One region of the Salimicrobium jeotgali genome, then DNA from elsewhere that is predicted to be linked to it. Evidence: predicted binding sites of a transcription regulator. Region 1 holds the regulator's gene; the other holds the start of a gene.
The links. Region 1 encodes CtsR, which represses protease genes until heat stress. Its sites were predicted from a motif close to ATGGTCAATAAAGGTCAAACA; they were not measured.

Region 1 (7,859 bases):
AATTCCACGTGTAGCGGTGAAATGCGTAGATATGTGGAGGAACACCAGTGGCGAAGGCGACTCTCTGGTCGGTTTCTGACGCTGAGGTGCGAAAGCGTGGGTAGCAAACAGGATTAGATACCCTGGTAGTCCACGCCGTAAACGCTGAGTGCTAGGTGTTAGGGGGCTTCCACCCCTTAGTGCTGAAGTTAACGCATTAAGCACTCCGCCTGGGGAGTACGGCCGCAAGGCTGAAACTCAAAGGAATTGACGGGGGCCCGCACAAGCGGTGGAGCATGTGGTTTAATTCGAAGCAACGCGAAGAACCTTACCAGGTCTTGACATCCTTGGCTACTTCCAGAGATGGAAGGTTCCCTTCGGGGACCAAGTGACAGGTGGTGCATGGTTGTCGTCAGCTCGTGTCGTGAGATGTTGGGTTAAGTCCCGCAACGAGCGCAACCCCTAATCTTAGTTGCCAGCATTCAGTTGGGCACTCTAAGGTGACTGCCGGTGACAAACCGGAGGAAGGCGGGGATGACGTCAAATCATCATGCCCCTTATGACCTGGGCTACACACGTGCTACAATGGATGGGACAAACGGAAGCGAACCCGCGAGGGGTAGCCAATCCGAGAAACCCATTCTCAGTTCGGATTGCAGGCTGCAACTCGCCTGCATGAAGCCGGAATCGCTAGTAATCGCAGATCAGCATGCTGCGGTGAATACGTTCCCGGGCCTTGTACACACCGCCCGTCACACCACGAGAGTTGGCAACACCCGAAGCCGGTGAGGTAACCTTTACAGGAGCCAGCCGTCGAAGGTGGGGCCAATGATTGGGGTGAAGTCGTAACAAGGTAGCCGTATCGGAAGGTGCGGCTGGATCACCTCCTTTCTAAGGATAGGAACGGATCTTTCCCCTTACGGGAAGGATCCGCACGAACCGGGCGCTCTTATGGAGCGCTCCGGCGCATGGCTAAAACATGTTCAGTTTTGAGAGATCTATGCTCTCTTTGAACCTTGAAAACTGGATAAGAAACAAACAGACAATATCGTAAGATATTGATCTGGACCAACATCGATCTTTATTTTAGAATGAAGCGTCTTTTCACTAGTATAGTGAAGAAATGAAGGGCGCACGGTGGATGCCTTGGTACCAGGAGCCGATGAAGGACGGGACAAACACCGAAATGCTTCGGGGAGCCGTAAGTAGGCGTTGATCCGAAGATGTCCGAATGGGGGAACCCACTGTCCGTTATGGGACAGTACCGATCACTGAATACATAGGTGATCGGAGGTAGACCCGGGGAACTGAAACATCTCAGTACCCGGAGGAGAGGAAAGCAAATGCGATTTCCCGAGTAGCGGCGAGCGAAACGGAACCAGCCCAAACCAGAGAGCTTGCTCTCTGGGGTTGTAGGACACTCCCTTGGAGTTACCAAGAGGGAGGATAGGCGAATCGGACTGGAACGTCCAGCCATAGCAGGTAACAGCCCTGTAGCCGACATCCTCCCTCCTCCGGAGTGGATCCTGAGTACGGCGAAACACGAGAAATTTCGTCGGAATCCGGGAGGACCATCTCCCAAGGCTAAATACTCCCTGGTAACCGATAGTGAACCAGTACCGTGAGGGAAAGGTGAAAAGCACCCCGGAAGGGGAGTGAAAGAGAACCTGAAACCGTGTGCCTACAAGTAGTCGGAGCCCGTTAATGGGTGACGGCGTACCTTTTGTAGAATGGACCGGCGAGTTACGATCGGCTGCAAGGTTAAGCACCGTAGGTGTGGAGCCGCAGCGAAAGCGAGTCTGAACAGGGCGTCTCGAGTAGACGGTCGTAGACCCGAAACCGTGTGATCTACCCATCTCCAGGGTGAAGGTCAGGTAATACTGACTGGAGGCCCGAACCCACGTAAGTTGAAAATTACGGGGATGAGGGGTGGGTAGGGGTGAAATGCCAATCGAACACGGAGATAGCTGGTTCTCTCCGAAATAGCTTTAGGGCTAGCCTTCGGCCAGGAGTCCTGGAGGTAGAGCACTGATTGGATGAGGGGCCCCTACCGGGTTACCGAGTTCAGTCAAACTCCGAATGCCAGCGACTCGCGTCGAGGAGTCAGACCATGGGTGAGAAGGTTCATGGTCAAGAGGGGAACAGCCCAGACCGTCAGCTAAGGTCCCTAAGTGTGTGTTAAGTGGAAAAGGATGTGGCGTTGCTTAGACAACCAGGATGTTAGCTTAGAAGCAGCTATCATTGAAAGAGTGCGTAATAGCTCACTGGTCGAGTGACGCTGCGCCGAAAATGTACCGGGGCTAAACACACCACCGAAGCTACGGATTTGCATCGATGATGCAAGTGGTAGGAGAGCGTTCCAGGAGCTGTGAAGTCAGACCGTGAGGACTGGTGGAGCGACTGGAAGTGAGAATGCCGGTATAAGTAGCGAAAAAAGAGTGAGAATCTCTTTCACCGTAAGCCTAAGGGTTCCTGAGGAAGGCTCGTCCACTCAGGGTTAGTCGGGACCTAAGCCGAGGCCGAAAGGCGTAGGCGATGGACAACAGGTGGAGATTCCTGTACCACCCGCCTCCGTTCGAGCGAACGGGGGGACGCAGGAGGATAGGGAGAGCGCACCATTGGATGTGTGCGTCCAAGCTGTGAGCGCGTCGGATAGGCAAATCCGTCCGGCAAGTGCAAGCAGTGATGGGGAGAGAACATGAGTATCGAAGCTCCTGATTTCACACTGCCAAGAAAAGCCTCTAGCGAGGATGGCGGGTGCCCGTACCGCAAACCAACACAGGTAGGCGAGGAGAGTATCCTAAGGTGATCGGGAGAACTCTCGTTAAGGAACTCGGCAAAATGACCCCGTAACTTCGGGAGAAGGGGTGCTCCTCTGCCGAGGAGCCGCAGTGAAGAGGCCCAAGCGACTGTTTACCAAAAACACAGGTCTCTGCGAAACCGTAAGGTGAAGTATAGGGGCTGACACCTGCCCGGTGCTGGAAGGTTAAGGGGATGCGTTAGCGTAAGCGAAGCGTTGAACCGAAGCCCCAGTAAACGGCGGCCGTAACTATAACGGTCCTAAGGTAGCGAAATTCCTTGTCGGGTAAGTTCCGACCCGCACGAAAGGTGCAACGACTTGGGCACTGTCTCAACGAGAGACCCGGTGAAATTATACGATGCGTGAAGATGCGCATTACCCGCGACAGGACGGAAAGACCCCGTGGAGCTTTACTGTAGCCTGATATTGAATGTTGGTATCGCTTGTACAGGATAGGTGGGAGCCATCGAAACCGGAGCGCAAGCTTCGGTGGAGGCGCCCGTGGGATACCACCCTGGCGGTACGGACATTCTAACCCAGGACCGTGATCCGGTCCGGAGACAGTGTCAGGTGGGCAGTTTGACTGGGGCGGTCGCCTCCCAAAAAGTAACGGAGGCGCTCAAAGGTTCCCTCAGAATGGTTGGAAATCATTCGCAGCGTGTAAAGGCACAAGGGAGCTTGACTGCGAGACCTACAAGTCGAGCAGGGACGAAAGTCGGACTTAGTGATCCGGCGGTACCGCATGGAAGGGCCGTCGCTCAACGGATAAAAGCTACCCCGGGGATAACAGGCTTATCTCCCCCAAGAGTCCACATCGACGGGGAGGTTTGGCACCTCGATGTCGGCTCATCGCATCCTGGGGCTGTAGTCGGTCCCAAGGGTTGGGCTGTTCGCCCATTAAAGCGGTACGCGAGCTGGGTTCAGAACGTCGTGAGACAGTTCGGTCCCTATCCGTCGTGGGCGTTGGAAATTTGAAAGGAGCTGTCCTTAGTACGAGAGGACCGGGATGGACACACCGCTGGTGTACCAGTTGTTCCGCCAGGAGCATTGCTGGGTAGCTACGTGTGGACGGGATAAGTGCTGAAAGCATCTAAGCATGAAGCCCCCCTTGAGATGAGATTTCCCTTTGTAGAGATGCCTCTGAGACGAAGAGGTTGATAGGTCCGGTGTGGAAGCGTGGCGACACGTGCAGCAGACGGATACTAATCCATCGAGATCTTCTCTATACGTTGGTCGTATGTTTCTTATCCAGTTTTGAAGGTTCATTCCTTCCTAAGATGTGGTGGCAATAGCGAAGAGGTCACACCTGTTCCCATGCCGAACACAGAAGTTAAGTTCTTCCGCGCCGATGGTAGTCGGGGTTACCCCCCGCAAGAGTAGGGCGCTGCCACATTGTCAGAAGCCCAGAGGCCACCCCCTCTGGGCTTCTTTTGTATAGGTAAGATCTTTCTCGACCCCTTCTATGATTCAGTCTTATTATGCAGGGGTAGGATATTTAGAGAAGTCGAAACTGGAAAGGCGGGGAGCAGGATGGAAGAATTCAAAGAATTTTTTTCGGGATTTATTGACGAAGACTTTGATATTTTTACGATCAGACTGGTGATTGCACTGTTTCTTTCAGGACTGATAGGTTTTGAAAGAGAACTGAAACGGCACTCTGCCGGATTCCGTACCCACATACTTGTTGGTGTCGGAGCGTGTATTATGATGCTTTTATCCCTATACGGATTTGAAGAATATATCCAGAAATATGACAATATCCGCTTTGATCCTGCCCGCATTCCTTCTTATGTTATCAGCGGAATCGGCTTTCTTGGAGCAGGTACGATTATCGTAAACGGAAGCACCATCCGTGGCCTGACGACAGCCGCTTCTATATGGACAGTTGCGGGGATTGGACTGATTGTCGGAGCAGGAATGTACGACATTGCGGTGCTGGCCACTTTTCTTGTCCTTCTCAGCCTCATCCTGTTGAATAACCTGGAAGAAAAATATCTCAGGCACGTAGCAAAGGGTGCTTATCACCTTACAGTGGCAGACCAGAAAGGTGTAAAGGAGATTTTTGCACTGCTGGAACATCTTGAAGTTGAAATCGAAAAGGTGGAAATCAAAAAAGAAGATCATATCTATATGATTTTGAAATTATCAAAAACAAATACACTGGATGATCAAACCTTGATGGAAGAGTTGGGAAAACTCGACGGGGAAATTTCAGTAATCCACAGATTCTAAAAGCCTGCTGCCGGGCTTTTTTTGTAAAGATAGGATATGGTGATTTGCCGACAAAATGCTTTTAATGGGAGGGTGTTCAGGGAAAGGGTTTATTGCAAACAAAATAGTTGAATGCTTCATGATTTTGAGTATAATAAAATTATAGTCAAAGATAGTCAAAGTCAAAGGAAGGAGGAGGGCCATGCGGAATATATCCGATGTCATCGAAGAATATCTGAAACATATAATCCAGGATAACCCGCATCAGGTCATCGAAATAAAACGTAGTGATCTGGCTGAAAAATTTCAGTGTGTGCCCTCTCAAATCAATTATGTGATTAAGACCCGTTTCACTGTGGAAAAAGGGTATATAGTGGAAAGTAAAAGAGGCGGTGGCGGATATATTCGCATCCGCCGTATTCAGCATCTGGATGAAGCCGATCTCATCGACGAAGTATTACTGCTCATTCAGCCGCAGGTATCCCAGTCTAGAGCTCTGGATATCGTGGAACGGCTGCTTGAAAATAAAGTGATTACGACGAGAGAGTCCGAACTTATTTTGAGCGTTATTGATAGAAATACGTTAGCTTTCCCATTACCGTTCCGTGATGAAATACGATCGAGAGTAATGACGGCTATGTTATCGAAGCTTAAATATAAGTAGAGAAAGGAGTGTGCTTGTATGCAATGTCAGCGCTGTGAGAAGTATCCGGCTACTGTTCATCTGACCCAAGTGATCAACGGTGAAAAAAATGAAGTTCATTTGTGCGACTCCTGTGCCAAGGAACAGGGGTACATGAATCAGGAAGAAGAGAAGTTCTCTCTGAATGATTTGTTGTCCGGACTTTTTCATATGGAAGGCAGCGGAAGTGCCGGAAAGTTATTTCAGGGGAATAAGCAGCAGCAGCAGAAGGAAAGTCTTCAATGTTCCGGATGCGGTCTGACCTATCAGGAATTCACGAAGGCCGGGAAATTCGGCTGTGCCACGTGCTATGAGACGTTCAATGAAAGGCTGGATCCGATTCTGAAACGGGTGCACAGCGGAAATACGACTCACCACGGCAAAGTTCCAAAACGAGCCGGCGGGGATCTGAATCTTCGCAGAGATATTGAGAAACACCGGGAAAAGCTTCATCAGCTTATCAACCAGGAAGAATTCGAGGAAGCTGCCAAGGTAAGAGATGAAATCAGAACACTTGAAGAAGAATTGAACCAGGATAAAGGCGGTGATTCCTGATGTCTCTTGAGAAATTTATGAATGAGGCTATCAGTCCGTGGATGCGGCACGACGGACCGGACAGTGATATTGTACTGAGCAGTCGTATCCGGCTTGCAAGAAACTTCTCTTCCCAGCCATTCCCCACGGTAGCAAGAGGTGAACCGCTGGAGGAGGTCCTTTCCTTCATGGATGAACATTTTACCGATAGTTCTTTCCGTGAATATGAAGGGCTGCAGCTCGTGAAGATGGATGATCTTCAGCCGATAGAAAAAAGGGGGCTCGTAGAGAAGCATCTGGTCAGCCCCCATCTGATTGAAGACAGAGAAAATGCAGCTACCATTATCAGTGAAAATGAACAGGTGTCGATTATGGTCAATGAAGAAGATCATCTTCGCATTCAGCTGTATTTCCCTGGTTTTCAGCTTGATAAAGCGCTGGAACAGGCCTCTCAGCTGGATGACTGGCTTGAAGAGAAAATAGATTACGCCTTTGATGAAGAGCGCGGATATTTGACTGCATGCCCGACAAATGTGGGAACAGGAATGAGGGCCTCTGTCATGATGCACCTGCCCGCGCTCGCCCTCACTAAACAGATTAATCGTATGACCCCTGCAATCAACCAGCTGGGTCTCGTCGTGCGGGGAATATATGGTGAAGGCAGTGAAGCGGTGGGAAATCTTTTTCAGATTTCAAACCAGATTACTCTGGGTAAATCAGAAGAAGACATCGTGGAAGATCTGCACAGCGTTGTGCAGCAGCTCATTGAGCAGGAACGCAAGGCAAGACAGACACTGATGAATCGTTCACCTGTGCAGCTGGAAGATCGTATTTATCGTTCTTATGGTACGCTCAGACACAGCCGGGTCATCACTTCAAAAGAAGCAGCAGGCTGTCTGTCGGATCTTCGTCTCGGTATTGATCTGGATTTTCTGAAAGACATACCGCGCACCATCTTAAATGAACTGATGGTACTGACCCAGCCCGGATTTCTCCAGCAGTACGCAGGAGAATCCCTGGACCCCGAAGACCGGGATATCAAACGGGCGACTCTGATCAGGGAAAGAATAAATCTTGAAGATGATAACTAATGAAGGAGGTAACAAATTATGATGTTTGGCAGATTTACAGAAAGAGCACAAAAAGTACTTGCATTGTCCCAGGAAGAAGCCGTGCGTCTAGGTCACAGTAATATCGGTACGGAGCACGTGCTGTTAGGTCTCGTTAAAGAAGGTGAGGGTATTGCAGCGAAAGCGCTGACTGCGCTTGGACTGGAAGCTGAAACCATCCAGACGGAAGTGGAGAACCTGATCGGTGCAGGAGAACAGAAATCCCAGACGATCCACTATACTCCGCGCGCCAAGAAGGTGATTGAGCTTTCCATGGACGAAGCCCGCAAATTGGGGCACTCTTACGTAGGCACGGAACATATTCTTCTCGGTCTGATCCGCGAAGGAGAAGGAGTGGCTGCACGAGTGCTTAACAATCTCGGTGTCAGTCTGAATAAAGCCCGCCAACAGGTACTTCAGCTGCTGGGGAACAATGAATCGACCGGCGGCCAGGGTCGTCGCGGCGGCAACCAGGGCGGTGGAGCTGCTCAGGGCAGCGGTCAAACCACCCCTACACTCGACTCCCTTGCCCAGGACTTGACGT
Region 2 (7,859 bases), 800 kb from region 1:
AGACGAAATAGATATTTTTCGGTGCATCACCACGGTCGAAGTATTCGAAATCATCGTTCGCAAAAGCCTGGGACAATTGAATCGCACGGTCCGGACGGAAGTTTGCGTACACGATGGCATCCTCACTTTCCACTTGAGCAACCGGCGTACCATTCTCATCCGTCATTACAATCGGCAGCACGAATTCATCGTGTATATCCTCTTCGTAGGACTGTTCCACTGCTTCAACGGTATCCACGGCCTGTTTTCCTTCACCATGTGCGATGGCGTCGTACGCTTTTTTCACACGGTCCCAGCGTTTATCCCGGTCCATGGCATAGTAGCGTCCGGATACGGTGGCAATTTTTCCTGTACCGAGCTCCTTCAGCTTTTCCTCTGTGTCCTTCAGGTATTTCTTGGCGGACTGTGGACCGACGTCACGGCCGTCCAGAAAAGCATGAAGATATACGTCCTCAAGCCCCTCTTTCGCCGCGAGTTCGATAACGGCCATAATGTGACTGTTATGACTGTGGATGCCCCCGTCCGAAAGAAGTCCGAACACGTGCAGCGATTTATCGTTGTCCTTGGCATGACGGACAGCTCCGAGAAGTGTTTCATTCTCGTAGAAGTCGCCTTCCCGTATCGCCATGTTTATACGGGTCAGGCTCTGATAAACCACTCTGCCGGCTCCGATGTTCAAATGTCCCACTTCCGAGTTACCCATCTGTCCTTCCGGAAGACCGACCGCTTCTCCGCAGGCGGTCAGCTGAGAATGGGGGAAGCGGCTCCAGTAACGGTCGAAATTCGGCGTATTCGCCGCTTTTACGGCGTTTCCGTATTCTTCATCACGCAGTCCGTAACCATCGAGAATGATCAGTGCTGCTAAAGGCTGTTTACTCATGTTTACCTGCCTCCACAAGTTTCAGGAAGGAGTCGGCTTCAAGACTTGCTCCTCCTACGAGAGCTCCGTCGATATCCGACTGGGAAAGCAGTTCATCCACGTTTGCAGGTTTGACACTTCCTCCGTACTGGATGCGTACTGCTTCTGCAGCTTCGTCACCGGAGAGCTTTCCGACTACTTTACGGATATGGGTGCATACTTCATTCGCCTGCTCGCTCGATGCAGTACGGCCGGTGCCGATGGCCCAGATCGGTTCGTAAGCGATGATCAGCTGTTTCACCTGGTCATCTGTAAGCCCTTCGACAGCTTTCGTAATCTGACTCTCGATATGGTTCATCGTCTCATCCGATTCACGCTGTTCGAGAGACTCTCCTACACAGACGATCGGAGTGAGGTCATGGTCGAAAGCCGCATGGACTTTTTTGTTCACCGTTTCATCTGTTTCACCGAAAACGTCACGACGTTCCGAGTGTCCGAGCACGACGTACGTTACTCCGAGTTCTTTCAGCATTACCGGGCTGACTTCCCCTGTGAATGCACCGTTTTCCTCAAAGTACATGTTCTGTGCACCTATTTCGACATCCGAGTCTTTCGTCTCTTCCACAAGTTTCTGAAGAAAAGGGAACGGTGCACAAACGACGGACTCCACACTCTCCTTCGAAGGCACTTTTCCTTTGACTTCATTAATGAAAGATTCCGCTTCTTTGTGCGTTTTGTTCATTTTCCAGTTTCCTGCGATTACCTGCTTACGCATATTCATCACCTCTTCAGATTATTTATCGTTCAGAACCGTTACTCCCGGAAGTTCTTTCCCTTCCATGAATTCAAGAGAAGCGCCTCCGCCTGTGGACACGTGATCCATATCACTGGCATAGCCGAACGTTTCGACTGCCGCTGCGGAATCTCCGCCGCCGATCACTGTATATCCTTCTGTACCGGCGAGGGCCTCTGCGACAGCTTTTGTACCGCCGGCGAACGTATCCATTTCAAAAACGCCCATCGGCCCGTTCCAGATAATGAGTTTCGAATCCTTGACGAGATCTGCATACGTCTCCCGGGTTTTCGGCCCGATATCGAGAGCTTCCCAGTCTTCCGGAATTTCTTCGATACTTACTTCTTTCGTATTCGCATCCTCACTGAAATCATCTGCAACGATGACGTCTTCAGGCATAATGAAATTCACATTATTCTCTTTCGCTTTCTCCATGTACTGTTTGGCAAGATCGATTTTATCTTCCTCGAGAAGCGACTTGCCGATTTCATACCCCTGTGCTTTCACGAACGTGTAGGCGAGTCCGCCTCCGATGATGAGGTTATCGACTTTGTCGAGAAGATGATCGATGACACCGATCTTATCTTTAACTTTAGCACCACCGATAATAGCTGTAAACGGACGTTCCGGGTCGGCGAGGGCATTCCCGAGCACTTCCAGTTCCTTCTGCATGAGGAAACCGGCTACTGCCGGGATGTACTCCGCCACCCCTGCTGTGGAAGCATGGGCACGGTGAGCCGCTCCGAACGCATCATTGACGTAAAGGTCAGCCATGTCGGCAAAGTGCTTCGCAAGTTCTGCGTCGTTCTTCTCTTCGCCGGGATCAAACCGCACGTTCTCAAGAAGAAGGACTTTTCCGCGTTCCATTTCGGAAATCGCTTTTGTCACTTCCTGACCGTACACTTCATCCGACTTCAGCACTTCCGCACCAAGCAGATCACTGAGACGCTCCGCTACCGGATCCAGTCTCAATTCATCATGGGCTTCCCCTTTCGGACGCCCGAGATGACTTGCCAGAATAACTTTAGCTCCGTTACCTGTAAGATGCTGGATTGTCGGCAGGGCCGCTTTGATTCTCGTATCGTCCGTCACTTCTCCGTCCTTCATGGGCACGTTGAAGTCCACACGGCAGAAAACCGTCTTACCATCCACTTCTATATCGCTGATCGTCTGTTTATTCATCTTCCGAGAACCTCCTTTGATCTGTCTGGTATGTATGTTTCCACTAAAGATATCAGCGGAAACACATTAATTTTTTTCTTCAGCAAATGAAGAAAAGGAGGAGGATACAGGACCTCCTCCTTTTAGTGATTAAAGCTTAGATTCCTTGTTTTTTAAGGTAAGCAGCAAGGTCTACACAACGGCTGGAATAACCGAACTCGTTGTCGTACCAGGATACTACTTTCACCATGTTGCCTTCAAGGCTCAATGTGGAAAGGGCATCGATTACGGAAGAGTTCGTATTACCGTTATAGTCGGAAGATACAAGCGGCTCTTCACTGTACCCCATGATACCTTTAAGTTCGCCTTCTGCAGCTTCTTTCAGTGCACTGTTCACTTCATCTACAGTTACATCTTTATCAAGTTCCGCCACGAAGTCAACGATGGATACGTTTTGTGTCGGAACACGCATAGCCATACCGCTCAGCTTGCCTTCGAGTTCAGGAAGAACTTTTGTAACTGCCTGAGCTGCGCCTGTAGTTGTTGGAATGATGTTCTGAGCTGCAGCACGGGCACGACGATAGTCTTTGTGCGGCAGGTCAAGGATCTGCTGGTCGTTCGTGTAAGAGTGAACTGTAGTCATCATACCGCGCTTAACTCCGAATTTGTCATGGAGTACTTTCGCATATGGTGCCAGGCAGTTCGTAGTGCAGGATGCGTTGGAAATAACGTGGTGGCTGTCCTGATCGTAGTCACCTTCGTTAACACCCATAACTACTGTAAGATCTTCACCTTTGGCAGGTGCGGAGATGATTACTTTCTTAGCTCCTGCATCAATGTGTTTCTTGGCATCGTCACGCTGTGTGAAGCGTCCGGTCGATTCGATGACCACTTCTACGCCCAGGTCGTCCCAGCCGAGCTGTGCCGGATCTTTTTCGGATTTCACGATGATTTCTTTACCGCCTACTACAAGGTTCTCGCCGTTGACTTCAACTTCTTCTTCAAGCGTACCGTGAACGGTATCATACTGAAGAAGGTGAGCCAGCATATTCGCATCTGTAAGGTCGTTTACAGCTACTACTTCCACTTCATCGTTTTTCAGAGCAGCACGGAATACGTTACGTCCGATACGTCCAAAACCGTTAATACCAACTTTTACTGTCATGCTGAATTCCTCCTTAGAATATTACATTTAATTATTTAAAGGGACGTATCCCTTATCAACTCTTTCGCTGCGCCTTCGTCGGTGATGAGAACGCTGCTCTTGCCGGGCTGGAAGTAGGAAGAGATGGCATCCGCTTTGGAACTGCCGCCTGCGACGGCAATCACCTCTCTGTCTCCTTCCAGGTCCTCGAGCTGAAGACCGACCGTTCTCACCTTATGCACTACTTCACCCGACTGGCTGAAGTAGTACCCGAAAGCTTCCCCTACCGCCTGCCTTTCTTTGATTACGGCAAGCTGGTCATCGGGGGTCTTTCTCCGGTTAGCCATCGTAAGTGCATCTCCGAGACCGTGGATGACGATGTCGGAAGAGCGGATGATACCGAGAACGTCTTTGACGGAAGGTTCCTCGATAATGTTCTGATACGATTCTTCACTGATCGGATCCGGCACATAAAGCAGACGGTAGTTCCCCATCGCTTTTTTGGCCATTTCCACACAAATCGTATTCGCCTGATGTTCCACCCGTTCTCCGAGGCCTCCCCGCGCCGGAACGAAGAGCCAGTCTTCCATCCCGGCCGAAGGGGTCATTCTCGAAGCCACGGAGGCCATCGTCGTCCCCCCGGTCACTGCAAGCGTCTGACCGGGTCCCGCAATAGACTGCAGGTACGTGACACACGCTTTTCCCATTTCCTCTTTCACCCACTCGGACTCGTCGCTGTCGCCGGGTACGACGATGACAGACTCCAGTTTTAGCTTTTCCCTTAAACGGTCTTCTAAAACCTTCACCCCTGAAACTTCCCTCATGTAAGGGGCCATGTTCTCAAGCAGGGACTTTCCTTCCCCGGTAAGCAACAGCCCCCGCGTAGTCACCTCCACCATTCCGCCGTTTTGCAGAAAGGTGACTTCGGAGCGTATGCTGCGCTCCTTGAGATTCAGGTTATCCGCAAGCGTCCTGCGTCCGATCGGTTCCATAAGTGAAACGTAATGGAGAAGCCGATATCTGTTCTGAATAATCTCCAGAACATCCGGATAAAGTTTCTTCTGTAATTCTATCCATTCTTTCATAAACATTGCTCCTTCAGTTTAAAAAGAAGATTGGGGCAATAACGTCCCACTACATCATTTTGTGTCCCGCTAGGAGCAAAAAAATATTTCCTTCACAAACTATACTACCAACTGCTGTTGAAAAGTGCAAGTTTAATACTTCTGCAAGCGCTCTCTTACAGCATTTTCGCTCAACTGCGGAAAAATGAGTTCCTCGCCATTCACATGTACGACCGGAATCTGGAGGGCGTACTTTTCATGAAGATCATCGTCCTCCTCTATATCCTTTTCCCGAAATTCAAAAGAATAATCATAAGCGAGCAGATCTATCCAGACTTTCACTTCTTCGCAAAGCGAACAGTTATTTCTTGAAAACAGAGTGATTTCGTTCATCTCCATCCCACCTTCACTTCCTCTTCATTTTACCACTGATGGAAAAGTTTTTCACTTAAAAAGAAGCAGCTAGGAAGCATGCTTCTTTCCATCGTAATAACCGCTGTCTATTTTTCTTTCTTTCGATTGAAGGAACGTGATCAGTTCTTTTTCCACCGTCCATCTGGGAGCCCGTTCTATCAGTTCATGATTAAAAGAAATTCTGCTCTGTGTCTTCATATCGAACAGATGAATTCTCCGGCTCTCCATCAACTGTTCCGTCCATAAAATCGTAAAGCGGATAACTTTTGCCATAGCAGTACCTCCCTGGTCCAAAGCGATTCAGCCGGATGCCTGCACGACTTTTAAGTCGAACAGTTCCGGCTGTCTGACCTTTTCTGAATGAAGAACACCAATGATTTCACTGCTTATATTGTAACAAAAAAGCCCTCCAAATGATATTGGAGAGCTTTCCGGTATATACAAGTGCGCCCGAGAGGACTTGAACCCCCGACCTATAGAACCGGAATCTATCGCTCTATCCAGCTGAGCTACGGGCGCATATCGACACAAAAACCATTATAAAGGGTATGTCTTCAGAACGCAAGTCCCCTTTAAATGTTTATTTCATCCGGGTTAGGGAAACAATATTCGTGGATATGAAAGTAAATTGTTTGACCTTCATTGACCATAAAGGTATGATGAACATACAAAATCATTCATTGAGAATGTAATGAGGAGGAATACATTATGAATCTAGTACCAACAGTAATTGAACAGACGAACCGCGGGGAACGGGCTTATGATATTTATTCCCGGCTGTTAAAAGACCGGATTATCATGCTCGGCAGTCCGATCGATGATAACGTATCGAACTCGATCGTAGCCCAGCTTCTATTCCTGGCTGCGGACGATCCCGATAAAGACATCTCCCTGTACATCAACTCTCCGGGCGGTTCCATCACTGCCGGTATGGCTATCTTTGATACGATGCAGTTCATTAAACCGGACGTTTCCACTATCTGCACAGGTATGGCAGCTTCCATGGGTGCTTTCCTGCTTAACGCCGGTACGGAAGGCAAGCGCTACGCACTTCCGAACAGTGAAGTGATGATCCACCAGCCACTCGGCGGTACTCAGGGTCAGGCTTCCGACATCGAAATCCATGCCAACAGAATCATCAGAATGAGAGAGAAACTGAACAAGATTCTCTCCGAGCGTACCGGTCAGCCTTATGAAGTTATTCAGCGCGACACGGACCGTGACAACTTCATGGATGCTCACGAAGCAGTGGACTATGGTCTGATCGACAAAGTAATGGAGAACTAATTTCACTATTACGACTCTATATTGAAAAACACTTTAAAAGCGGGCAGTATGGATCTTTTCCATACTGCCCGCTTTTTTTATTTGGTGCACCTCTTTCCTTCCCTCCACGTGCTCCCGAGGGAGTTGAAGGGAAGGATTATCACGTAATCGTGACGTTCAGCACGATTTTTCCCCTCCGAAGGTCACGAAAACCGCTTTTTCCTTCCTTTCGGAGAGAAGGAAGCGGGCTGAAGGGCAGGATAACGAAACTCCCGGGGCCTGAAATCATGACCGGGCAGTACAGACTCTCTTCTCTGAATGCAAAAAACCGGACGTCACGGACCGTCCGGTTTCATGTATGCTATTCAGTTTTGATACAGACTTCTTTTACCTCTGCTCCGGAGACTTTTCTCTGTATGTATATTTTTCAACTGAGCATTTATGCCTCTTTTACAAATTCCTCGAGCTTCGTCATGGCTTCTTCTTCATCATGGCCGTCCGTAACAAGCACTACTTCTTCGTCACCTGCGACAGCCAGACTCATCAGCCCCATTATACTTTTGGCATTTACCCGCTTTTCGTTCTTTTCAATGAAGACGTCCGAGCTGAAACGATTCGCCAGCTGGACGAACTGGGCGGCAGGTCTCGCCTGCAGTCCCGTGGATAATTCGACTTTCACCTTTTTTTCTATCACCGGTCATCCTCCTTCTTATAATCTATTTTGAAAGCGCATACAGTCTGTTCGAAAAAAACGTCCCCGGGGAAAGGGTGACGTTTCCAGTGGTTCTCATTATAGCATGAAAACCGTTTTAATACATCAGGTCCTCCCCGAAGTCCCGGAGACTTCCCCTCGTCTTACTTTTTCAGCGAATTCATCGATTTTTTTCAGACGGTGATTGATTCCGGATTTACTGATCTTGCCGCCCGGAACCAGTTCACCGAGTTCCTTCAGCGAGACGTCCTGATGCTCGAGACGCACCCGGGCCAGATCTCTCAGCTTCGGCGGCATCGCATCGAGACCTACTGTTTTATTGATGAAACGGATGTTTTCCACCTGACGGAACGCAGCTCCGATTGTTTTGTTGAGGTTGGCCGTTTCACAATTGACGAGACGGTTCACCGAGTTTCTCATATCACGGACAATTCTTACGTCTTCAA

Region 2: clpP (ATP-dependent Clp endopeptidase proteolytic subunit ClpP) is a predicted target of CtsR. The motif match lies at 6,065-6,085, and genes of this name have one in related genera.

Annotation. Positions count from the first base shown of each region.
Region 1 is NZ_CP011361.2:2,608,449-2,616,307, reverse strand. It holds rRNA gene AAV35_RS13365 (16S ribosomal RNA) at 1-870, shown strand, start outside; rRNA gene AAV35_RS13360 (23S ribosomal RNA) at 1,094-4,005, shown strand; rRNA gene rrf (5S ribosomal RNA) at 4,058-4,172, shown strand; gene AAV35_RS13350 (MgtC/SapB family protein) at 4,310-5,011, shown strand; gene AAV35_RS13345 (CtsR family transcriptional regulator) at 5,193-5,654, shown strand; gene mcsA (protein-arginine kinase activator protein McsA) at 5,673-6,227, shown strand; gene mcsB (protein-arginine kinase McsB) at 6,227-7,297, shown strand; gene clpC (ATP-dependent protease ATP-binding subunit ClpC) at 7,316-7,859, shown strand, end outside.
Region 2 is NZ_CP011361.2:711,754-719,612, reverse strand. It holds gene gpmI (2,3-bisphosphoglycerate-independent phosphoglycerate mutase) at 1-880, opposite strand, end outside; gene tpiA (triose-phosphate isomerase) at 873-1,634, opposite strand; gene AAV35_RS03540 (phosphoglycerate kinase) at 1,653-2,834, opposite strand; gene gap (type I glyceraldehyde-3-phosphate dehydrogenase) at 2,971-3,978, opposite strand; gene AAV35_RS03530 (sugar-binding transcriptional regulator) at 4,014-5,042, opposite strand; gene AAV35_RS03525 (glutaredoxin family protein) at 5,175-5,414, opposite strand; gene AAV35_RS03520 (hypothetical protein) at 5,484-5,708, opposite strand; tRNA gene AAV35_RS03515 (tRNA-Arg) at 5,881-5,954, opposite strand; gene clpP (ATP-dependent Clp endopeptidase proteolytic subunit ClpP) at 6,144-6,722, shown strand; gene AAV35_RS03505 (HPr family phosphocarrier protein) at 7,141-7,395, opposite strand; gene whiA (DNA-binding protein WhiA) at 7,519-7,859, opposite strand, start outside.